DNA from 4 places in the Fructobacillus evanidus genome. Region 2 is predicted to be linked to each of the others. Evidence: riboswitches for the same ligand, from Rfam matches in the RefSeq annotation. Region 2 holds a riboswitch; each other region holds the start of a gene.
What was found. A riboswitch is a leader RNA that binds a small molecule or an ion and turns the genes downstream of it on or off. The one in region 2 is predicted to bind thiamine pyrophosphate.

Region 1 (5,794 bases), on a different contig from region 2:
TTGGAATCCAAAACCAAGTCCCAAGGGTCGCCTTCATAGAATTTGGCAGAAGCGATTACCTTCGAAGCATCGATCACGGATCCGCCACCAACAGCTAAGATGACATCGATATCGTTATCCTTGACTAATTTTTGCCCTTCTCGTACTGAGGCAATCTTTGGATTAGGCTCAATCCCAGACAATTCTGTCACATCCAAACCTGCAAGCGCCTTAATCACGCGTTCATACAGACCTGATTTTTTAATTGAACCACCACCGTAGGTTACGAGCACCTTTTGACCAAATTGGGCAATGGCAGCCTGCAATTCAGTGTCCAAGCGATCTTTCCCGAAACGAATATCGGTTGTGTTCTTAAATGTAAAATTTTCCATTTTTGACAGAACTCCTTTTTAAACATACAAGCAGACCATTTGTAATTTTCAATGGCCTGTTCGTTCCACTTAAACCTCTTGAAAGGTTTGTCCATCTATTTTAGAAGAACAATCTCCATCTGTCAATTTTCAATAGACCATTTGGATTTATCACGGTGGCTACGGGAAATTGACCGGCCGTTAACAATGACTGATTTTAACAAAAAAGCTCGCTAACACTAAGTGCTAGCGAGCTAATTTTATTAAAGGTCACCGTTCAAGAAATGATTCTTTCCCTCACCAAATGACCAGTCTTCAGCATGGTTGCTGACAAAGGAGATAATGACATCTTCCTGGCGAACACCGGCCTTGTCGGCCAAGACCGCCACCAATGACTTCGTGAATTCCTTCTTGGCCTTCACTGGACGTGGCGTTGACAATACTGTAAAGAACAAAACCTTTTCTGAACGGTCATAGCCAAGACCAACATCTTGAAAATTAATTTCATAATCTTCGTGTTGTGTCACGATTTGGAAACGGTCACGATCAGGTAGTGATAACGTTTCCTTGGCAACGTCGAAAGACAGTTGCATGATATTCTTAATTTCTGCGGGTTCGTACTGACCCTTAATCAAGTCAATTTTCATTAATGGCATGCGCATTTCTCCTCATGTGGCTTTGCTAATAGACTAATCCTAGCATAAAAGCCTGATAGGCACAATCACGAGTGTAATAAACACTGACACAGCGTGCTACGACGCTGACGGGCAGTTTTGTGACTGGACCACCTAGTCCGGCAACCAACTGACACAGCATGCTAACGCGCTAAGATGGATTACACATTAGCTCATTTCTACTGGAGGAGCGACCAGCAGCCAAAGCCACAATCATCACTTGACTTGGTGCAGGCTGATTTGTTCTTGGAGCTTTTCATCCGTTAAGTTGCCCAACTGGTCGAGCATCTTGTTCAAGAAATCAGCAGGGCCGGCAACCCCCTCTGCCACCGCCAACTCACCGGCAACGGGCAGTGCAGCGGCCGCATAGGCCAAATCAGCCAAATCCATGCTTTGACTAGCAAAGGCGCCCAACAAGCCGTCCAACGCATCCCCCATGCCAACATTGGTTGCCAATTGGCTAGCCGAATTATCAATCTGGTAGACCGTCTGACCGTCTGACACTAGGTCATGAACACCAGTTGCGACTACAACGGCACCAAGCTTTTGAGCAGCCTTCTGGACAATTTCAACTGGATCAGCCGTACCGCTACCGGCATCGATGCCATGGCTTTCCCATTCGACTTCAGCCAGAGTCGCTACCTCACCGAGGTTTCCACGCACGATGCTCACCTTAACGGATTCCAAGAGTTCCTTGGCCCGCTTTGACCGCAATGGCGTTGCCCCAACAGCAACGGGATCGAAGACAACGGGAAGGCCCAATTCGTTGGCTGTCTTCCCACTATTAATCATCACCTTTTGTGAATTTTCAGAAGTTGAACCCAAATTCAAGGTCACGGCGTTGGCAATTTTCGTCAAATCAGCGGCATCCAGCGGATCTTCGAGCATGATTGGTGAAGCACCAATATAGGCGATGGCATTGGCCACCAATTGGGGGGTAACGCTATTGGCCACGTTCAAGACGATGGGTTGGTTCTTGCGAACGGCAGTTAAGATTGTTTGACTCATTTTGTCACTCCTCGTAATTTCTGAACACTTCGTTGAATATCATCGCTAGCGGTAATAGCCGAAATCACGGCAACACCCGCAATCGGCAGCTCCGCCAATTCCTGGCAGTTCTCTTCATGGATACCACCAATGGCCACAACCGATAGCGGGCTCTTGGATGCAACCGCCAAAACGCCTTCTGGCCCAATAGCCTCTTTGACCTTTTCCTTACTGGTCGTTGCAAAAGCCGGCCCAACGCCCAAGTAGTCAACGACTGCCAAATCAGCTTCACTGGCAGCTAGCTCTTTTAGATCATGGACGGATAAACCAAGTAGTAAATCAGGTGCCACCTCATGGATGGCTCGCACCGGTGTGTCACCCTGACCAACATGCAGGCCATCCGCCTGAATGGCCAGTGCCAAAGGCAGGTCATCATCGACATACAAAGGCACATTGGCTTCTTTGGTAATGCTTCTGATTTTCTGGCCCAGCGCCACCTTTTCCGCCTGGTTCAACTTTGAGTGGTCCTTTTCGCGGTACTGGACAGCCGTTACGCCGGCGTCACAGGCCTCTTGAACGACGCGAATCACTTCGTTTGGATCGTCGTTGACGTTTTGGCTACCCACAACGAGATAAACCGTTAATGATGCAGGATCAAAATTCATTATCTTTCCCTCTTAATCTTCTGGATTCGGCCACTGGCCATGGTTCAAAGGACCATGACCGTGACCGATAACTAGTGGCTGACCAATAATGGCATTCATATAGCGGTGGCCCTTTTCAATTGCTTCTCGCAGGGAATCACCTTGGGCCAAAAAGGACGTAATCGCAGCCGAGAGGGTGTCCCCCGTCCCGTGCTTGCTTGACGTTTCAACCTTTTTTCCTTCCAACCAAAAGCCTTCTTCGTTTTCTAATAAGACATAATCATAAATGACTGGGCCTTCCCCATGGCCACCCTTGACGATGACATTTGGAACACCCAACGCTTGAATCTTTTGACCGGCAGTAACCATGTCGTCGCGGTTACTGATTTTCATATCGGCTAAAAGTTCGGCTTCGGGAAGGTTTGGTGTCACCAGCGTTGCTAATGGCAACAGATGATTTTTCAAGGCCGAAATGCCGGCTGGGTCAAGCAAGGTGGCCCCGCCCTTGGCGACCATCACGGGGTCGACCACAAAATTCTTTTGTTGGTAGTGTCGAATATTTTTCGCCACCTGGAGGACGCGAGCTTCGTCAAAGAGTGCCCCCGTCTTGGCTGCACGGACATCAAAGTCAGCCATCACCGAGGCAAACTGTTGGTCAATCACGGCTAAATCAGTTGGATAAGCACCCTGCACACCCAGTGTATTTTGTGCGGTTAACCCGGCTACCACGACCGTCGAATAAGTCTTGCATGCCTGCATGGTCTTAATATCGGCCTGCATGCCGGCGCCACCACCAGAATCAGACCCCGCAATGGTCAATGCTGTCGGATATTGGTTTGGATCAATCATTTTGTTGCCTCCATTCCCTGCAGGAAGAATTGATTTTCATACTTCGTTGATTGGATAAAAGCAGCCAAGGCCTCTTCTTGCACTTCGGGACTAACTTGTTCGGCCGTCTGATTAACCAAAGCCAACATTGGTCGCGTCAAGCCCTTATCAATCCCCCGGTAATAGCCAACCCATGGCATAAAGGGATTATCCGGCTTGATGAGGCCATCACGAATCAACAAATCAGCCAAGTAGGCATAGTCATAGGGACAAGCAGCCAAGGCAACCAAACCGATAAACGGATCCTTTTCAACTGATTTGACCATATGGTTGACGTACTGGTCAGTGACCATTGAATTTGGATACTTGCCCTCTTGGATACTCTTATCGTCAGTTTGAGCCAAATCCAACAAAATCTTATGAGCAGTGTATTCGCGATGATCGTCGACCACTTCGGCATCAATTGTTTGCCCGGTCAATGTCTGGCAGACCTGCTCATACAATGGCAAATAATGACCCAGGTAACGATAATCTTGCTGAACATAGTAGAGCAGTGCCTTTGGATGAACCTCCCCAGCAATCATTGCTTGAATAAAGGGATTAGCATAAAAATCAGCCTTGTGTTCTTCCATCACTTGCATAAAGCGGTCGGAAAACGGCAGCGTTTTTGTCATTTTTTTCTCCTCAATCATCAACTTTATTTTGGCGGACTGTGGCGTTGGCAGTCACCTTTTTGAACATAATAAAAAGCCCTCAGCCTGAGCTGAGGACTTCTGGCCTGCTAACAATTGCCGAAAATGGGCAAAGGCATCAGGATTTAAATCCGTTTTTCGAAGTTTCCTGCGACCGTGCTAGCGGCATCAGGTTCAATGGGTATAATCTCAGCTCAGGGCACCCCAACTTTATTTATCACACAAGCAGTATAGCACGGAAATTAGAACCCGTGTGAAAAACTTCGTCGTACGGACTTGCCACCTGCCGTGAAATCAGTTATATTATAAGTATACTTATCAATCAGCACTAACACCAAGGAGGTTCCCATGAGCCCTGTCAAAACTGCTTCACTTTCTCGCTACATGGATTCGACCAATCAGAAATTCTTCAACTTATATACTGATTGGTTCCGCCAAATGAAATACCGTCTCCGTGAACTTGACTTGACCCACCCCCAATTTCAAATTCTGGCTACTGTCCATGGCCTCAGTTTACAAAATACCGAGATTACTCAAATCATGGTGGCCAAGGCAGCAGACGTTGATGCCATGACTGCTTCAGCTATTATTACCAAACTTAGTCGCGAAGATCTTTTAGACCGCTACCCCGGTAAGAAGAATCCGCGTTCAAAAGCCCTCTCATTAACCCAGGCTGGTGAGGAAAAATTGCAACAGGCCTTAGACATCGTCAATCAATTTGACCAAGATCTGTGGAGCCAATTTGACGCCTCTTTGCCAGAAAGCATTGATCAGGCTCAGGCAGTCGTCAAAACCCACCACTACTAAAATCGTCCAAGTAAATCAACACCAATTGAAAAGAGCCGAAAATACATGATTGTATTCTCGACTCTTTTTTCTTTTACCAAAAAAATCAGTGCCATTATATCATTTAATTGGACCGGAGCCACCTACAATCAAACACGACAGTCCAAGCCACTTTTTATTCACTGATTTCTGCAACGAATGTGCGTTTTAGCCAAGCGATTGGTACCAATCAAAGATGGTCTGCACCTCCTCCATTGGCAAGTAACGGACGGTCAACACCTTCGTACTGGTATCAGTTCGGACCACCACGGCAAGGTGGGCTCGCTGATTGCGACGGGCCAGCCACCAACTTTGCTTAATTGAAAGCGACTGAATCTTATCCCAGGCCATATAGGTGGTGATGGTTTCGTAATTCTTCGCCGTTTTTAAAACAAGGATCTGTCCGTTAACCACTTGAGCGGTTGTCGCCTTTCCTTTATACACACCGGCACCGGCAACAAAGGCCAAGACAAGCAAAACCAGCACAACGACTAACAACCACCGTTGAAAGACATAGATGATGGCAAGCCCAAATGGTAACGTCCAAAAGAGACCATTACGAATCATTGTCAAAATTTGATAAGTCGACCCACTAGTCTTTTGTACTGGTCGATTAGGAAAATTAGGCAGCCACTGTGACAAGTACTGGTCAACAACTCCTGATTTTACCATTGGAATCAAGGTTGGTACGTTTTTAGAAACCTTATCTTCGCCATTTTCATCGGTAATCAACCGCGTTTTAACGGTCGCTAAGCCCAATAACTGTCGGAAAATATTTTGACGAATCTCAACGG
Region 2 (5,794 bases):
GTTGCTGAATACATGCAAAGCATTGACCCCAAAGAGACGTTGGCACCAATTGCTGCCTTGAAGGATTTACCACCAATCGATATCTTTTTCCCGGTTGTGCACGGTAACTTGGGCGAAGATGGTACGCTTCAGGGACTTTTCCGTCTCTTGAAGAAGCCATACGTTGGTGCTGCCTTGCGTGGTCACGCAATTTCCTTTGATAAGGTGATTACCAAGGAAATTTTGACGGCAAACGGTATCCGTAATACCAAGTACCTGGTTACTTATCAAAATGATGACCAGCCACTAACTTGGGCAACCGTTGAGAAGGAATTGGGTTCACCGGTCTTCGTCAAGGCTGCCAATCAGGGATCATCGGTTGGGATTTCACGGGCAGAAAATGAAGCAGAGTATCAAGCTGCCTTAGCTGATTCCTTCAAATATGACCGGAAGGTCTTGGTCGAAGCAGCCGTTAATGGCCCTCGTGAATTAGAAGTGGGTGTTATCGGTAACGATGATATCTTAGTTTCTGAAATTGGTGCCCACCAAGTTCCGGACCAGGGTGGCGATGGTAAGGGCTGGTACGACTACAAGTCCAAGTTTGTGGATAACTCAGCCGTTGCCTTTGAGATTCCCGCTAAATTGCCAGAAGATGTTACGGCTGAAATTAAAGCCATGGCAAAGAAGGCTTACCAGGTCTTGAACTTGGCTGGGGAAGCTCGGATGGACTTCTTAATTGACGAGAATAATGTTCCTTACTTGGGAGAACCAAATACGCTGCCAGGATTTACGAATATGTCCTTGTTTAAGCGTCTTTGGGATTATTCCGATATTAACAACGCCAAGTTGGCCGATATGATGGTGCAATATGGCTTTGAAGCTTACGAAAAGGAACAACAGATTTCTTATTCGTTCGAATCATTGGGTGAAGAGAAGGTTGGAACTTTCAACGGCCAATAATTAATAATTTTAAACAAAAAACGTCCCTTGCTTTTTATGCAAGGGGCGTTTTTTACTGATTTTTACTTCTGAGCGAGCTTTGCGCAGCGGACAACCAAGACGTCAATTGTCGCCATGCGAGTGACGAAGGCGGTAACAGAACCAACAACTAAGCGCTCAACAGTGTTGAGTCCAGTGGCTCCAATCACAATCAAATCAGCTTTGATTTCTTTTGGAATATCGGTTGCAATCATGGTCTTTGGTGAACCGTAGTCAATTCGATATGAAACGTTTGAGAGGCCTGCATCAGTGGCTTCCTTCTTGTAGTTTTCCAATGATTGACGGGCATCTTCTGTGATGGTGTCAATCATGGTGTTATCGAAGGATGTAATGTTTTGAATGGCGCGAGTATCAATGACATTAGCAATCACTAATTCAACGTTGCCGTCTTCTTTTGCCAGGGCAATTGCGCGTTTCAAGGCCGCCTCAGCCTCCTTTGAGCCATCCACTGGAACCAAAATCTTCTGGTAAGACTGTGTCATCGTAAAGACCTCTCTTTCTTTCTAGGTTCATTATAAGTCTTTTAAGACGAAATAAAAAGTGGAGCCTCCGAATGGAAAATCGGTTGATACTAGAAATTGGCTGAGTCGCTTAGACAACAGTATGAATCCACAAAAAAAGCCCGCCCGAAGGCGAGCCGTGGGTCATGCCCACGATACTCTTTTGGCACCGTTAACCGCTACTCAGATTTTCCTCGAAATTATCGAGGTGGGCGTTTCACCGGGGGCTTTGACTACCGAACGAAAGGGCATGTCATGACCTGAGGATCCCCGTCCAAAATAAAAAGGTTGTAAGGAAAAAGCTGTTAATGTAGCAATGCGTATACCAGAGTATTCACTAATAGTATACTGATTTTGTCTAAAAATACTAGTCTTGACATTCTGATTTTTGTGAGTAATTATCATCAAAAATTGTCGTTGAAAATCAGATTGGTATTGTTTATTTTAAGCCACGACGCTGCTGGTTTTTAAGACTTTGATTGACGTCCTTTAACTGCTGCTCGAAATTCGAGTTTCCCTTTGGCTGGAAGTAGGCATCATCCTTGATGGCATCTGGGAGATATTGCTGAGCAACCCAGTCATTGGGGAAGTCGTGAGGGTAGATATAGTCGTTACCGTGGCCGAGTTTCTCGGCGCCCTTGTAGTGACTATCGCGCAGATGGTCTGGAATGGCCTGGGCCTTTGAGCGGCCGGCTTGAGCGATGGCAGCATCCATTGCGGTGTAAGCTGAATTGGACTTGGGTGATAATGCTAGTTCAATAATAGCATTGGCCAGTGGAATCCGTGCCTCGGGCAGTCCTAATTTTTCAGCAGTTTGAATGGCTGTTACGGCGCGTTGAGCACCATTTGGATTGGCGAGGCCGATATCCTCGTAGGCAATCACAATTAGGCGCCGGACCAGGATTTGCAGGTCGCCGGCAATAATCAGGCGGGCGGCGTAGTGCAGGGCCGCGTCGACATCCGATCCCCGAATTGATTTTTGTAGAGCTGAGATGATGTCGTAGTGGGCATCGCCATCCTTGTCGGCGACAAGTGACTGCCTCTGAGTCGTTTCTTCGATGACCTCCAAGGTCACCTGGATAACCCCGTTTGCATCCGGCTTGGTCGAAAGGACTGCTAATTCCAAGGAATTCAAGGCGGAGCGAAGATCGCCGTTGGTTGCCTGGCTAAGTTGGGTGAGGGCTTCGTCGGCTAGGTTCACTTGATAGTTGCCAAGACCGTTTTCCTTATCCGTTAGTGCCCGCTTGATGGCCTTTTTGATGTCTTGGTCACTCAAGGGTTGGACCTGAAAAATCTGAGTCCGGGAACGGATGGCCGGCGTGACGTTTAAGTACGGGTTTTCCGTTGTTGCCCCAATCAAGATAATGGCGCCCGACTCGAGGTGTGGGAGGAGAAAATCCTGCTTGACCTTGTTGAGACGATGAATTTCATCCAAAAGAAGGACGACTGTCCCTGACATTTTTGCTTCTTCGGCAACGACCTGTAGGTCCTTTTGCGAATCGGTGGCAGCGTTCAAGGCTCGAAAGGCAAAGTTCGTCGAGCCGGCAATGGCCGAGGCAATCGAGGTTTTACCGGTTCCGGGTGGACCGTAAAGAATCATTGAGGACAGGCGCTTGGATTCCACCATCCGCCAAATGATTTTATTTTCGCCGACTAGGTTTTCTTGGCCAACGATTTCTTCAATTTTTGTTGGCCGCATCCGGTAGGCCAGTGGTTTTTGTCCGGGCATGAAGGCTCCTTGATTAGTATGGCTTTGTCTTGATAAAAAAGAAGCCGGTTGAAACCGGCTTCGTCAGGTTACAGGTCAATTGATTCCTGGTTTACGGCTGATTTTGCCGCAAGAACGACCGCATAGGGGTCGTCTGTTTGTGTTGTTCTTTCAAAATCAGATAAAAGGGTATAGGGGTGATTGGTGCTGACGGCCATTTGCAAGTAGTTGATGTAGGCATCACCACAGGCATCCTGGTCAATCAGTAAGGTCGTGTCCGGCCAGTTGGCCATCCGCGCCTTGAGTTCGTCTTGAACTTGGCTATCATCGGCCTTTGATTCTTTAACGGCCGCGACTACTCGTTCACGAAAAGTGCCTAGGTAAAGGCGCTGCTCATCAGGGTTAATCTTGGGACCGCCATTACCTTGCTGTCCCTGTTCTAAACGGCTGTTAACATCATCCATTGGGTTATCCTCCAATTACTTTACTACAGACAATTATACGGAAAAAGATAAGGATATTAAAGGCTTGTCCGCTATTTTTGGGTGTTATTCAACCTTCGTCGGTTGATTGACCTAGTCTGTTGATTGCTGCTAATGAAAAATCAGTAACGATAAAAATTTTATTAGAATTGGTCTAGTAAATCCGGTGAAATTTTGTCCTGCTTATTGAGTAGACAGGCTAAAAAATCCATGTTATATTGATTTCGAAAATTGAATACGAATTATCTGGGGTGCCGGTTGGCTGAGATTATACCCATTGAACCTGATTAGATTAACGTCTGCGTAGGAAGATAGTGATGATAGTTTTTTTGAAAGCTGTTTTTGCGTTTTTGACGTGGAAACAGCTTTTTTTGTTCAATTTTTAACAAAAAGGGGTAGCAGCTGCAAGGGAAAACTGATTTTTTCGGCGGTCAGACCCAGAAGGGAGAAAAGAGATGGTGACAATTAATGGCGAACAGATGGACAACGTCGCAGGTGTAACGGTTTTGAGTCTACTGGAAGAACAAAACAGTCATCACGAAAACGTGGTTGTCGAACTCAATGGTCAAATTTTATCGAAAGTGGCTTTGGCTGAAACGGTGTTGGTTGAAAACGACAAGGTGGAAATTATTGCCTTTGTAGGTGGAGGTTAGAAAAAAATGACAACGATTGCAATTGATGGCCAGGCGGTGGAATCCGTCTACCTAAAAATGAAGGATCGCAATGTGGCTGACAGTCAGGATAAGTTGGCAGCCGCCCATGTGACCATTGCTGGATCAGGAGGGTTAGGATCAAATATCGCCATTGCGTTGGCCAGGGCCGGAGTTGGTCATTTGACCCTGATTGATTTTGATGAAATTGAGCATAGTAACTTGAACCGTCAGCAGTTTAAATTAAGCCAGGTTGGCTTACCAAAGGTCTTGGCCCTGAAGCAAAACATCTTAGAGTTTAACCCCTTTGTGGAGGTGACGACTTGGCAGGAACGAGTGACGGAGGATAATGTGTTGGATCTCTTCACCGGTGCTGATATTATCTGTGAAGCCTTTGATGATCAAAATGCGAAAGCAATGCTATTACGGCGGGCGCAAGAGGTTTTGCCAGAGACGCCAATCGTGATGGGCAATGGCTTAGCCGGTGTTCACGATGCCAATCAAATTCAAACCGTCCGGCAAAGTGACCATGTTTACCTTTGTGGTGATGGCCAAACCAAGGGATCGGAAGGGTTGATGGCTGCTCGTGTTCTGATTTGTGCTGGACACCAGGCGAACCAAATCCTACGTTTAATTCTAGAAAAAGAGACAGTAGAGGAGTAAAAAATGTCGACAAATGATCCATTAGTCATCGGTGGCCACCAGTTTGAATCACGCTTTATTTTGGGATCTGGTAAGTACTCATATGAGCTGATTGACTCAGCGGTTAACCATGCCAAAGCGGAAATTATCACGATGGCTCTTCGCCGAACGAGTGTAGCTGAGGAAAATATTTTAAATTTTATTCCACAGGGGACAACCATTTTGCCAAACACTTCGGGGTGCACCAACGCTGAGGAGGCAATCCGGATGGCGCGAATTGCTCGTGAACTGAGTGGGAGTGACTTTATTAAATTAGAAGTGATTCCTGATAAGCAGTATTTGATGCCCGATAACTATGAAACGTTAAAGACAACTGAGGTTTTGGCCAAGGAAGGCTTTATCGTTATGCCCTATGTCTTGGCTGATTTCAATATTGCAAAGCAATTAGTCGATGCAGGTGCAGCTGCCGTCATGCCATTGGGCGCACCAATTGGCACTAATAAGGGCCTTTCCAACAAAGATTTGATTCAAATTTTGGTCGACGAGATTGACCTGCCAATTATTGTGGATGCCGGAATCGGCCGTCCAAGCCAAGCAGCCGAAGCCATGGAAATGGGCGTCGATGCCATCATGGCCAATACGGCAATGGCAACAGCGGGAGACATTCCTTTGATGGCCGAAGCCTTTCACTTAGCCATTGAAGCTGGTCGCAAGGCCTACTTGGCCAAACCAGGACGAGTGTTGACGAAAAAGGCTGCGCCATCTTCACCGCTGGCAGGCGTGAGTCTTGGTTAGAAAGGAAAGGACTGGTCATGATTCAGCCAAAACGGGCAA
Region 3 (5,794 bases), on a different contig from region 2:
AAGCTAGCTGACTTTACCAACAATGTCATCACAAGTGACCAAACCTGAAGGCCCGGAATATTACCGGAAAAAACGTGAAAACTTGTCTTAGGGCCATAGGCCTTCGTCAAGCTCCCTGATGCTTGTGGCTGAAAAGCATCCAAAATCGCTGGATTTGCCAATTCCGTATTTAAAAACCGGCGCAACTCTTTGGTACGAAATAGGCGCGTATAACGCCTGATTTCTAAGTTAATGGTTTCCTCGCTGTATCCCGTAATGACCGGTAATAACTTTAATGCCAACTGACGCTCTTTGTACTCCGGATTCGTCCATTTTTCGGCGGCAGCACTAATTATCGTCACGATTTGTTCAACCGAAAGTTGACTTAAAAAAATCTGCTGATGGTCTTCCAACGCCTCAATGGTCGCTTTGACTTCTTCCTTCGTCAAATCAGGATACTGTAAGTCATAGCGTTGATTGCCCACCAAAATCGACCAGGTTTCCAATCGGTCAAATTGACTCTCGTTTGGTGCCAAGAACAAGTTAATTTTTGTTGTCTCTACTTCTTCAGCCATTAAGACCTCTTTCATACCTGATTGGCTTGCAGTAGTTGATCAATCGAAATCGAGCACCCCTTCGCACCCGCCCCCGCGATTCGACCGAGCAAGGTAAAGCCAGCTTCATCCTGGACTGCTAAATCTTCTGTTAAAATCCCCAAACATGAGTTCCAGTTCGAAAGGTCATAATAGGCCAAAACACCCTTTTCTCCAGGCGCAACCGGTTCCAAGGTATCGGTATCTAAAATTCTGACGCGAACCCATGCCGGTGTTTGCTTACTATAGATTGGGTCCAGCCCCTGGCTAAGGTGCCACAAGTTCTGATCATAGCACTGTGAACTGATTTCCGTCATGCCATACATATTCAAATAATAGTCACGACTAACACCAAAGGCTTCTTTCAAATCAGCTAGCAGCTGGTCTTCGCTTACTTGACGTGACTGGCCTTTGAACCCACCAGTATCAAAGATTCGACTTTTTTCAGCCAGGTGAAAGACCAACTTCTGCTGTTTTAGGTAATCCAAAAGATGGACGTAGGAAAAACTAGCGCCTAATAGCATCACGGGACGCTGGTCCTCTTCTGCCACCTTCAAAGCAGCGACCACGCCCTGGTAATCGATGCCGTCTTCGTCGACATACGCTCGACTGTGTTGGTCACCAAATTCGGCAATGGCGCGACTAACATAATGAGCCAAAGAAGAATTTTCTAAGTGTTCTTCATCCGGGAAAAGACCAATAATCGTGATTCGATCAACATCTGGGAGAACATACTGTTTGAAAGGTGCTTTCATCGATTCATTCCAAACAGCAAAAGTTGGATGGTAGCTATGACTACGGTGGTTTTTATCCGTTGTCCCACTCGACATAAAAACAGCCTCGTCCGCCGTAATTGACGTTGTTGACAGCGTTAACTTCTTGTATCCCTGAATCGGCATTAATGGAATGTCTTGCCACCGATGGACCATTAGTGGACTTTTTCGTTGCTGTTGCGCATATTTTTTATAGGGCAAATTATGGTCAAATTGATATTGAAACAAATCAAGGGCCAGCCGGTTAAAATCCTCATCGCTTTCACCATGCCCGTTCATGACCTGGTACTGATTAATAAAATTCAGAATTTCTTCTTGAATCGTTGCAACTGCTGAATCACTCATGATTCTTTTCCTTTCCAAAAAATCCTGGGACGACAATTAATAGAATATGCAAGGTCACAATTGACAAGGCACCAACTAAGATGCTATTTGAAAAGAGTGATTGATAAATACCCGAAAAGCCTTTTGCATAAGATGGCAAGGCAATGGCCAACAACAAAGACAAACCAATACTCATCCGTGTTGCTTCGCTCTTATCAGACTTCTGCAGAGTGGCAAAGCCCGTCGTCAACAAAGTCGCCGCTGCCGGCAAAAACATTCCACCAATCACTGGTGCTGGGGTCAAAGCCAGAACTGCTGCAAACTTCGGCACGAACCCTAGTAAAATCAGCAATCCCCCAGCCAATAGAATTGGCTTGCGAGAATGAACCCCCGTCAACTTCATCACCCCTAAGTTTTGGGCAAACGCAGTGGTTGGAAAACCACCAATCAAAGAGGAAAGCATGGAGCCACCCGCTTCACCAGCAATGCCACGACTAATACGCTTTGAGCTTAATTCTTCTTTGGTAACATCGGCGGATGCTTCATAAACACCCAAAGCTTCAATCACCGCCACTAAATAAGCGATGAAGAAGGTCAAGAAAATATCCCAATTAAAACGAAATAGTCCATACGGGAACAAGCGTGGTAGACCAAAGAGCGGTTGGCTTTTGACGCCTGACAGGTCAATCATCCCCAAGCTTGCGGCCAAAAGATTGCCCACCACAAGGGCCAACAAAAAGGAAAACTTACGCCAGTAACCGCGGCCAAACAACGATCCCAAGACAACAATCAAAGTGGTCACAATGGCCACCAGCAAAACATTCGGTGATGCAAAGCCCTTTGTTCCGGGCGTACCCCCTAATAATTCTGACATTGTAAAACTTGAAAGCGAAACGCCGACCAAAAAAATAATGGTCCCGGTAATCGCAGGTGTCAGCTTCTTGGCTAAGCGATGAACCCAGCCAAATAACGACATCAGCAAAACAATAAAGCCACTGAGAAAGACGGCACCACCGGCGGCTGGTAATCCCCCAGTTTTACCAGCGCTAATCATTAAGGCGTCAAAGGCCGCTGAAGGGCCTTGCACAATCGGTAGCCGCGCTAATTTTGAAGCCTGAAAAATCGTCACAAGACCAGATGCCAAAAAAATGGCACTAATCAAATTCGTCGACAAAGCTAACGAGAGGCCCGCAGCCGAAGCAACGAAAATCGGATCCAGCCAAACATTGGAAACAAAGATGTGTTGAATACTAATCAATAGTGTCTGACCGGTGCTTAATGGCACCTCTTCTTGGAAACTTTCTTGCTGCTGATGGTTCTGTTGAATCATTCTTTCTCTCCTAAAATTTAATTCATCAATCCACCCTGTCCGGTCTTTACCAGCAAAAGAAAAAGGTTGAATTCATGATGAACTCAACCTCAACCAAAAAGCCCTTAAAAAAAGACCCCTGTTATCGATATTAGTTGCATTCCTACGCTGGTATTAACCAGATCAGGTACATAGGGTCTAAGACATTTCTGTCTAATCTCAGCGTGATGCTCCCCTTGCGAATTAATTAATTTTTTTCAGTATAGCATGAAATTGAAAATTAGAACAAATATAAGACACTTTTGTTCAACCTAATTTAAAACGGTTCTACTAATAGCAAAAGTCAAAGTGCGATCAACAAAAGTCAGACAAATACACTACCAGCAACAACTCTCACCTTGATGCCAATCACTAATCCCTTTTAGCTGTTTGCAATGGCACTCTATTTTGACCAATGCATTAACCTTCCCCAACCGTTACATCATCAACAGCAGCGCGGATTTCCTCGGCGTATGCCTGTAGCTTTGCCGGTGCATTTTGACCATTGTCGGCCACAATTTGGACGCAGGCAGATCCAATAATGACCCCATCGGCCAATTCCGCCATTGCTTGCGCCTGGTCGGCGGTATGCACGCCAAAGCCAATGGCAACAGGCACATCCGTAACCGCCTTAATTTGTCCAACAACTTCCGCTAAATTAGAAGCAAAGGACTCGCGAGTGCCCGTCACCCCCAGAGAAGAAACCAGGTAGATAAAGCCGGTCGCCTCTTTGGCAATCATCGGAATGCGCTCACCAGACGTCACCGTAATCAACGGAATCAAATCCAGACCGTGCTTGTCAGTAAAGGGAGCCAATTCTCCCCGTTCTTCATAGGGCAAATCAGGAATAATCAGGCCATCAACACCGAACTTTTCACAGTCGGCGGTAAAACGTTCATAGCCATACTGGAGAACAATATTTAGGTAGACCAAGAAAACAAGGGGCACCGCTGTTTGTCGTCGAATTTCCTTCACCGCCGCAAAAATTGATTCAATCGGTAAATTATGGTCGCGCAGGGCCCGCAAATCGGCCGCCTGAATAACGGGACCGTCGGCGACTGGGTCAGAAAAGGGAATCCCAATTTCAACGACATCAGCACCACCTTCAGCCAAGGCTACAACATTGTTAACAGTCGTTTCCATGTCTGGGTCATTAGCAGTGACGAAGGCAATAAAGTTTTTATGATTTTTAAAACTTTGACTAATTTTACTCATGAATTTCAACCCCCCGGTACTTGGCAATCGCTGCCACATCCTTGTCGCCACGGCCAGATAATGTGCAGACAATGACCTGGTCTTTTGGCAATGTTGGCGCTAATTTTTGCACATAGGCCACGGCATGGCAGCTTTCAATCGCGGCAATAATCCCCTCCTGCTTGGCAATGTACTCAAACGCAGCCACCGCCTCATCATCGGTGATACCAACGTATTGGGCCCGGTGTTCGGCAGCCAAGGCGGCGTGTTCTGGCCCAACTCCTGGATAATCTAACCCAGCCGAAATCGAATAAACCGGGTTAATCTGGCCACTGTCATTTTGCAAAAAGAGCGACTTCATGCCGTGAAAGACACCCAACCGGCCTTTTTCGATGGTCGCCGCCGTCAAGTCAGTATCAACGCCCTTGCCGGCTGCCTCCACCCCAATCAACTCAACCTCGGGATGGTCGATATAGTGGGCAAAACTACCGATGGCATTGGAGCCACCACCAACACAGGCAATCACCTTATCGGGCAAGCGCCCCAATTGGTCCTGGATTTGTTGCTTGGATTCCTGACTAATCACACTTTGAAAATCACGCACCATCTCCGGATAAGGATGAGGGCCGGTTGCCGAGCCCATCACATAAAACGTGTCCTCAGGTCGGGCCGCAAAGTCTTGCAGGGCGGCATTAATGGCATCCTTCAAGACCATTGATCCGGAGGTCACGGCATGAACCTTGGCCCCAAGGAGTTCCATCCGATAGACGTTCAAACGTTGGCGATCCGTGTCCTCCTTCCCCATAAAGACTTCACATTCCAGGCCAAACAAGGCAGCAATCGTTGCCGTGGCCACCCCGTGTTGACCAGCACCGGTTTCGGCAATCAAGCGTTTTTTGCCCATTCGCTTGGCTAACAATGCTTGGCCAATCACATTGTTAATCTTATGAGCCCCCGTGTGGTTCAAGTCCTCGCGTTTGAAATAAATTTGAGCGCCACCAAGGTCTTCCGTCATATTCTTAGCATAGTACAACAGCGATGGTCGGTTGGCATAATTAGCCAATAGGTCAGCCAATTCCGCCTGAAAATCAGGATCGTCCTTCGCTTCCTGGTAAACATCGGCCATCTTATTCAACTCATTCATCAGAGTTTCCGGTACATATTGGCCACCATACTCTAAGAACCGACCGGCTTGTTTCTTTGTCTTGTATTCTGTTTCCATTACTTTCCCTCCTCTTGATGGGCAATGGCTACCAGTGCCACCATCTTGTTTAAATCTTTGTACCCCTTTGTTTCCGCCCCAGAACTCACATCAACAAAAGCGGGCTGATAAAGCTGCAGTAAATCGCTGAGATTATTAGGTTGAATTCCGCCAGCCACAAATAAATGAGTCGGTGTTAAACCGGCTAACCGCTGCCAATCTAGTCGCTGACCAGATCCAGCACCAGCATCAACCATTAAAAAATCAACTAGGTCGAGATTACTGGCTAGCTGTTCGTCCAAACGGCCACTAAAATTGGCTAAAGCCAAATCACTGACTGGGTGTTCGTCCGAACTCCCATTAATTTCGGCTAAATTCAAAT
Region 4 (5,794 bases), on a different contig from region 2:
CTTTTGCGTCTTAGTCATTTTCTTTCTCCTGCGTCTGTTCGTGAATGAATAATTCTTGCACCGTCGTCTGTAAAATTGCGGCTAAATTAAAGGCAAGTTCTAATGAAGGGTCGTACTTGTTGTTTTCAATGGCATTGATTGTTTGCCGAGTAACATGGGTGAGCTGGGCTAATTCATCTTGTGATAGTTTTAGTGCTTTTCGTCGATTGTGAATGTGATTTTCCATCTTATGCTCCATTTATGTAAAAAGTATTTTACAAAGATAGTAAAACATATTTTACATTTCGTGTCCAGCCAACTTGACTAACTATGAGAGTGATTGAGAAAAATAAATTTAGTGAGCTACTTAGTTTTTACATTCTCACTCAAATAAATTTTAAAAAACTTGTCAAATGACACTTTTTTCGTTAAACTATAAATCTAGTCGATAAATCTTATTTATTGACGTAATCAGAAAAAGGCTTTAGCTTATGTATGATTTGTTGAATGAGCTGTTTTTAGCGAATGCTAGAAACACATTCAGAAATCATCTTTTTTTTTGCTTTCATTTCGATAAAAGCAATCAGGAGATGAAACTTGTTCGGTTGATTTTTAATAAATTAGCCGTCGGATTCATTTGTTAAAGCAATATGAAAGTGAAAAGGCCGCAAAAAATTTACTTTCGAAAATGATTACGTGAATACGAATTGGAGTAGTTGGGCTGCTCTAATAATAAGATTTATTCAACAAATCATCATGAAGTGATTCATTGTTAATGACATTAGCCGTTCTGATTACTTGTTACTTGTATCGGAAAGGAATTACAAAATGAGTAATACAGTAAAAAGTAATTCAAGGAAATGGTGGGCATTATTTGCCCTATCCTTGGGTGTCTTTATGAGTTTGTTAGACGTAACCATTGTGAATGTTGCTTTGCCAATTATGGCTGAAAGTTTTCAGACCAACTTTAGCAACGTTCAATGGGTGATTAGTGCCTATACAATTTCTTATGCGGTGGTCATCTTGATTGTTGCAAAATTAGGTGATATGTATGGCCGTAAACGAATCTATTTAATTAGTATGGTGATTTTCGTGTTGGCTTCAGCCATTAATGGCTTAGCACCATCACTACTGATTTTAAATATTGGTCGAGTGATTCAAGCATTTGGTGGCGCAGGCTTAATGAGTTTAGCGCTAGCATTGGTTGCTTCCTTGTTTGATGGAAAAGAACGGGGGATGGCCTTAGGTATTTTAGGATCGGTGATGGGCATTTCAACCGTTTCAGGTCCTTTAATTGGTGGTATTTTATCAGAATCGTTTGGCTGGCCATCAATCTTTTATGTGAACATTCCAATTGGTATATTGGCGGGAATTTTAGTTTATTTCACAACAAAGGAGACGCCTAAGTATGGTGAAGGTCAGAAAATTGATTTTTGGGGAATGATCTTATCATCGACAGCCATTTTTTCTGCTGTTTATGGGTTAATCCAAAAGGAAAATCACGCCCAATTATCGTGGCTTAATCCACAGATTGCCTTTTGGTTAATGGCGGCTGTTGTGCTGTTAGTACTATTTATCATCGTTGAATCTAGAATCGAAAAGCCGATGATGGCTTTATCTCTGTTCAAAAATAAAAATTTTGTTGGTTCTATTATTGTTGCCTTTGCCTTGGGATCAGGCGTTTATGCGATGCAAATTTTCATCACATCAATGATGGAAAATGCGCTGTCATATGCAGCCTTTGAAACCGGGTTACGTCAGGTACCGATGACGATTTGGAGTTTGATTTTAGGGCCAGTTGCCGGCTACTTAACTAACAAGTTTTCAAATCGTCGGACCATTGCGATTAATTTATTAGTGGGTGCTGTCGGTCTACTACTCTTTGCTAATGCCATGACAACTCAGCTTTCATATCAGGAACTGATTTTGCCATTGATTTTGCTGGGAGTATCAAACGGGCTTGTCAATCCATTATTGAATAATGCAGCACTAGCGGATGCAAAACCGGATGAAATTGGCATGGTGTCTGGCTTAGTCAATGTCTTTATGCAGTTAGGAACATCATTTGGGGTCGTAATCCTAGGATTGTCTCAGAGTAAGGCATATGACAGTCATCTGCATACCTTCTTCAATTCGCTTGATGTCCACTTAGCAAGCATTGAAAAGATCAAAAATCAGTTATTGGCAGAAGGACCTTTTTCAAGTCATGGCATAATCTCACAAGATATAAAAGCGCCAATGGCTATTGTGAGTGATCTTCGGCATGCGACTTCGCAAGCATTTTACGCAGGAATGAACAGTGTGATGTTGGTTTCGGCGTCTATTTTGACGGTTGCCGCCGTCCTAGCATTTTTCTTGTTAAAAGATGGCCAAGCTGCTAAAAATAAGTAGTTGTTATTCATCTTAATTTGAGCCTCAGAATGTTGATAATATTCTGGGGCTTTTCTTATGTCTATTTCCCGTTATGCTGTGTGGCTGATTTATGAAAACATCGTATTCAAAACGACATCCTCTCTGTAAATAAAGTAAAATAAATGATAGAATTGTAGTTGGATATTCTCAATCAGATTACTTGAAACATAAGGAGAAAAAATATATGGATACTGTATATGACGGCAATGCAAAAATTAACACTGTGAACAAGCATGTTTTTGTTTGGGTTTGCAACTTTTTGGTTGGTGGCTTTGGTGTTGATCGCTTTATTCGGGGACAAATCGGTTTAGGTTTGTTCAAGCTTTTCATCGGTTCATGGATTACTTTGGGCATTTGGCCCTTTGTTGATTTTGTGATTGCGCTTGTAAAAGCTTATGGATCAAACAACCATAGCAATGAATTAACATTTATTAATGGTCGTTACGCTAACTAAGAGTTACTTTTTCAAGGAAGATAACTGACTGACACTACTAATAAAACCCAGCGTTATTGAACGGTGGGCTTTATTTTTTATTTGATGTTGTTAAAGCAGGCCAATTCAATACTGATTTGGTATTAGTAGTAATTTAGCCTAGCAGGGCAACGTACCCAACCATGCTCAGCACGGCAATGATGCCGATAATAATGAACCATGGGCGTGTGTAGAGCGTGTCTCGTGGTTGTTGATCTTCGTTTTCTTTGTTTTTATCGTTCATCAGGTTATTTTCCTTTCATACAAAATCAGATTACTTATATAGAATAATGGCGCGATAGGTGAGTGACCAAGGTGAAATCGACAGCACTTCGTAGTCTTGGGCTTCTAGATTGCTGATAGCGGCATTTAAATTTTGTTCAAAGCCTCTAGAGGTGCTCGCACTAATGACTTTTGTTTTCATAGGTTCCCCTCCGTTCTTTCAATCAACTCTCTATCCCCATTGTAAGTAAAGCGATTCATTTTTCAATGATGAGAGCTGATTTTTTATGAAATTTAAAGGATTTGGGCTGGCATATCAGTCATTATTAAGCCGTTAAATGTTTGATTTTAAAATCAGTCTAAAATATGGTTGATGGCTGATTTCATATGGTAAAATATAAGCAACGCTAGGGGCGTCGATTTGACTGAGAAGAACCCTTTGAACCTGAACTAGTTAGTACTAGCGGAGGAAAGTGTCATTGCTAATGATTTTTTAGTGGTGCTTTCTATCTAGAAAGCACCTTTTTATTTGCAGCAAACGGCATAAGGTCAGTCACTGAGATGCCTTTCTAAAAGGAAAGGTAGAGGAATGTCGAAAACAGTTTTGATTACGGGAAGTAGCCGAGGCCTGGGAGCAGAAATTTCACGCACTTTCGCGAAAGATGGATTCCAAGTGGTGATTAATTATTATCACAGTCAAGAGAAGGCCGAAGAATTGGTAGCAGAAATTGGACAGGACCGCGCTATGGCTATTCAAGCTGATGTCCGGAATCGGGCCGAGGTTGATCAAATGGTGCAACAAGCCGTTGCTAAATTTGGTTCACTTGACACGGTTGTGAACAACGCCCTCATCAATTTTAAATTTGATCCCGTGGCACAGAAGCTCTTTAAGGATTTGACTTGGGATTCTTATCAGGAGCAAATCGATGGTACATTGAAGGGAGCCTTTAATGTGACGCAAAGTGCTTTACCACAAATGATGGCGCAAAAAGCTGGTCAAGTGGTTAATATCGGGACTAATTTATTCCAAAATCCCGTTGTGGCTTACCATGAATACACCACGGCCAAGGCTGCCATGATTGGTTTTACCCGCAATTTGGCAGTTGAATTGGGCGAATTTGGCATCAACGTCAATATGGTTTCGGGTGGTCTTTTGCAGACAACGGATGCTAGTGCGGTCACAACACCGGAAGTGTTCGACTACATCAAGCAAACAACGCCGTTGCGAAAAGTGACGGAACCAAGTGATGTTGCCAAGGCTGTCCTCTTTCTCGGTAGTGATCAGGGTCGGGGACTGACGGCACAAAACGTGACGGTTGACGGCGGTTTGACAATGAACTAATTTGAACAAATTTGGCAATGTCCAAGACGGGCATTGTTTTTTATTTGGCAAAATGAAAACAAAGTGTAATAGATTAATTAGAATCATTAGCGTTAAAATCAGGAGTAAATGTTACTGTTGGCAGACTGCTGGCCATCAAATAACAGTTTTTAGAGAGAAGGCATAACGATGGTTATTATTGGTTTGATTGCAATTGTGCTGATTGGCATTTGGTTTTCTTTTTGGCTTTCGATGAAAATTATCGAAATGCTGCCATATCTGATTTTGCTTTATATTGCCCTGAACATTTTGAACTTTGTTTTGGATCACAAGACGGGAATTTTATTGACTGTTCTGGTAATTGCGGCGATTCTGATTTTTGGCTGGATCTATGGTTCGCGGCACTCAGATGATGAAGCTGATGTGGAGCAGGTAGGTGATGATCATACTGCAGAAATTAGCCCAACAGTAATCGACACTGCGCATGATGAAACCCCAATGGAACCAATTGCCATTACTCAGTCAGTTGAACTGACACCGGCTGAACGGCGTGACCAAGCTTGGCAAAATTTTCAAGAAAATCATCCGTTAAACCTGGGGGATGGTCTGTTTATTGATACAAAAAATGAACAAATGTTTCTTGATTTAGGTGATGCCGAGGAGCGGGGACGGAAATACTTGCTAGAAAATTTTTCTGCCGTGCAGGAATACAAGATTCGAGAAGAAACGGCGGAAACTAAGGTGATTGGCGTTCATTTTACGGATATGGGCCGGTACAACTTTGCTGATATTGAATTAAGTAAGGCTACCAATGATGTTTTGGGGACTAGCCCAGCCGACTATTTTGAAGGCATTTTAGCGCAACAAGTTTCATCTCTGCATCCGGATGTTAGTTCTCTCCAGAGTGATGATCAGCCAGGAATTGCGGGGACGAGTGACTAATTGACGTGCGCTTTATTTTGATGGGCGAACATAAGTTCAATAAATTGTTATCAGAATGATAGACAAACTGACAACAAGAGAGTTAAACTAATGGAGTTAGTTACCGGCCTTGTTTAAAATAGCCGGCACAAATCTATTAGGTCCAGTTGAACATCAGGTCTATAAAGGTCCTGATTTTTGATTGTTTGGGAGAGTTAGAATGTTTTTCTTGGTTTCATTGACTATTATTGGTTTGCTTCTTTTGACTGCAATTGTGAAGGGACACCATTTAGCGCAACGCCGTCGAGTTCTTCGGGCAGTGTTACACCATGAGGTTAACCAAGCGTTGGCTGAACAAAACCAAATGGCTGATGATTCTTTTGATTTTGATGTTCATACACCAAAAGAGGTTCATGACTATCTAAAGAAGCAATTCGAGGATGAAAATGCTTTAAACCTTGGTGACG

Region 1: linked by a shared signal. The riboswitch ahead of AABI08_RS02745 (TenA family protein) and the one ahead of thiS (sulfur carrier protein ThiS) in region 2 are both predicted to bind thiamine pyrophosphate.
Region 3: linked by a shared signal. The riboswitch ahead of AABI08_RS02265 (solute carrier family 23 protein) and the one ahead of thiS (sulfur carrier protein ThiS) in region 2 are both predicted to bind thiamine pyrophosphate.
Region 4: linked by a shared signal. The riboswitch ahead of AABI08_RS02395 (3-oxoacyl-ACP reductase) and the one ahead of thiS (sulfur carrier protein ThiS) in region 2 are both predicted to bind thiamine pyrophosphate.

What each region holds. Positions count from the first base shown of each region.
Region 1 is NZ_CAUZLM010000003.1:52,911-58,704, reverse strand. Features, by position in the region: gene AABI08_RS02770 (iron-containing alcohol dehydrogenase) at 1-371, opposite strand, end outside; gene AABI08_RS02765 (tautomerase family protein) at 614-1,006, opposite strand; gene thiM (hydroxyethylthiazole kinase) at 1,241-2,032, opposite strand; gene thiE (thiamine phosphate synthase) at 2,029-2,676, opposite strand; gene thiD (bifunctional hydroxymethylpyrimidine kinase/phosphomethylpyrimidine kinase) at 2,689-3,504, opposite strand; gene AABI08_RS02745 (TenA family protein) at 3,501-4,157, opposite strand; TPP riboswitch at 4,304-4,392, opposite strand; gene AABI08_RS02740 (MarR family winged helix-turn-helix transcriptional regulator) at 4,524-4,982, shown strand; gene AABI08_RS02735 (PH domain-containing protein) at 5,169-5,794, opposite strand, start outside.
Region 2 is NZ_CAUZLM010000012.1:8,259-14,052, reverse strand. Features, by position in the region: gene AABI08_RS07680 (D-alanine--D-alanine ligase family protein) at 1-939, shown strand, start outside; gene AABI08_RS07675 (universal stress protein) at 1,002-1,460, opposite strand; gene AABI08_RS07670 (hypothetical protein) at 1,582-1,737, shown strand; gene AABI08_RS07665 (replication-associated recombination protein A) at 1,918-3,207, opposite strand; gene AABI08_RS07660 (YueI family protein) at 3,276-3,650, opposite strand; TPP riboswitch at 3,906-3,995, shown strand; gene thiS (sulfur carrier protein ThiS) at 4,124-4,321, shown strand; gene thiF (sulfur carrier protein ThiS adenylyltransferase ThiF) at 4,328-4,981, shown strand; gene AABI08_RS07645 (thiazole synthase) at 4,985-5,755, shown strand; gene AABI08_RS07640 (hypothetical protein) at 5,773-5,794, shown strand, end outside.
Region 3 is NZ_CAUZLM010000002.1:183,330-189,123, forward strand. Features, by position in the region: gene AABI08_RS02255 (acyl-CoA reductase) at 1-554, opposite strand, end outside; gene AABI08_RS02260 (LuxE/PaaK family acyltransferase) at 566-1,690, opposite strand; gene AABI08_RS02265 (solute carrier family 23 protein) at 1,683-2,999, opposite strand; TPP riboswitch at 3,122-3,225, opposite strand; gene trpA (tryptophan synthase subunit alpha) at 3,438-4,232, opposite strand; gene trpB (tryptophan synthase subunit beta) at 4,225-5,433, opposite strand; gene AABI08_RS02280 (phosphoribosylanthranilate isomerase) at 5,433-5,794, opposite strand, start outside.
Region 4 is NZ_CAUZLM010000002.1:211,471-217,264, reverse strand. Features, by position in the region: gene AABI08_RS02425 (hypothetical protein) at 1-18, opposite strand, end outside; gene AABI08_RS02420 (helix-turn-helix transcriptional regulator) at 11-226, opposite strand; gene AABI08_RS02415 (MFS transporter) at 808-2,370, shown strand; gene AABI08_RS02410 (NINE protein) at 2,576-2,845, shown strand; gene AABI08_RS02405 (hypothetical protein) at 2,979-3,107, opposite strand; gene AABI08_RS02400 (hypothetical protein) at 3,138-3,287, opposite strand; TPP riboswitch at 3,485-3,574, shown strand; gene AABI08_RS02395 (3-oxoacyl-ACP reductase) at 3,675-4,427, shown strand; gene AABI08_RS02390 (hypothetical protein) at 4,596-5,348, shown strand; gene AABI08_RS02385 (hypothetical protein) at 5,548-5,794, shown strand, end outside.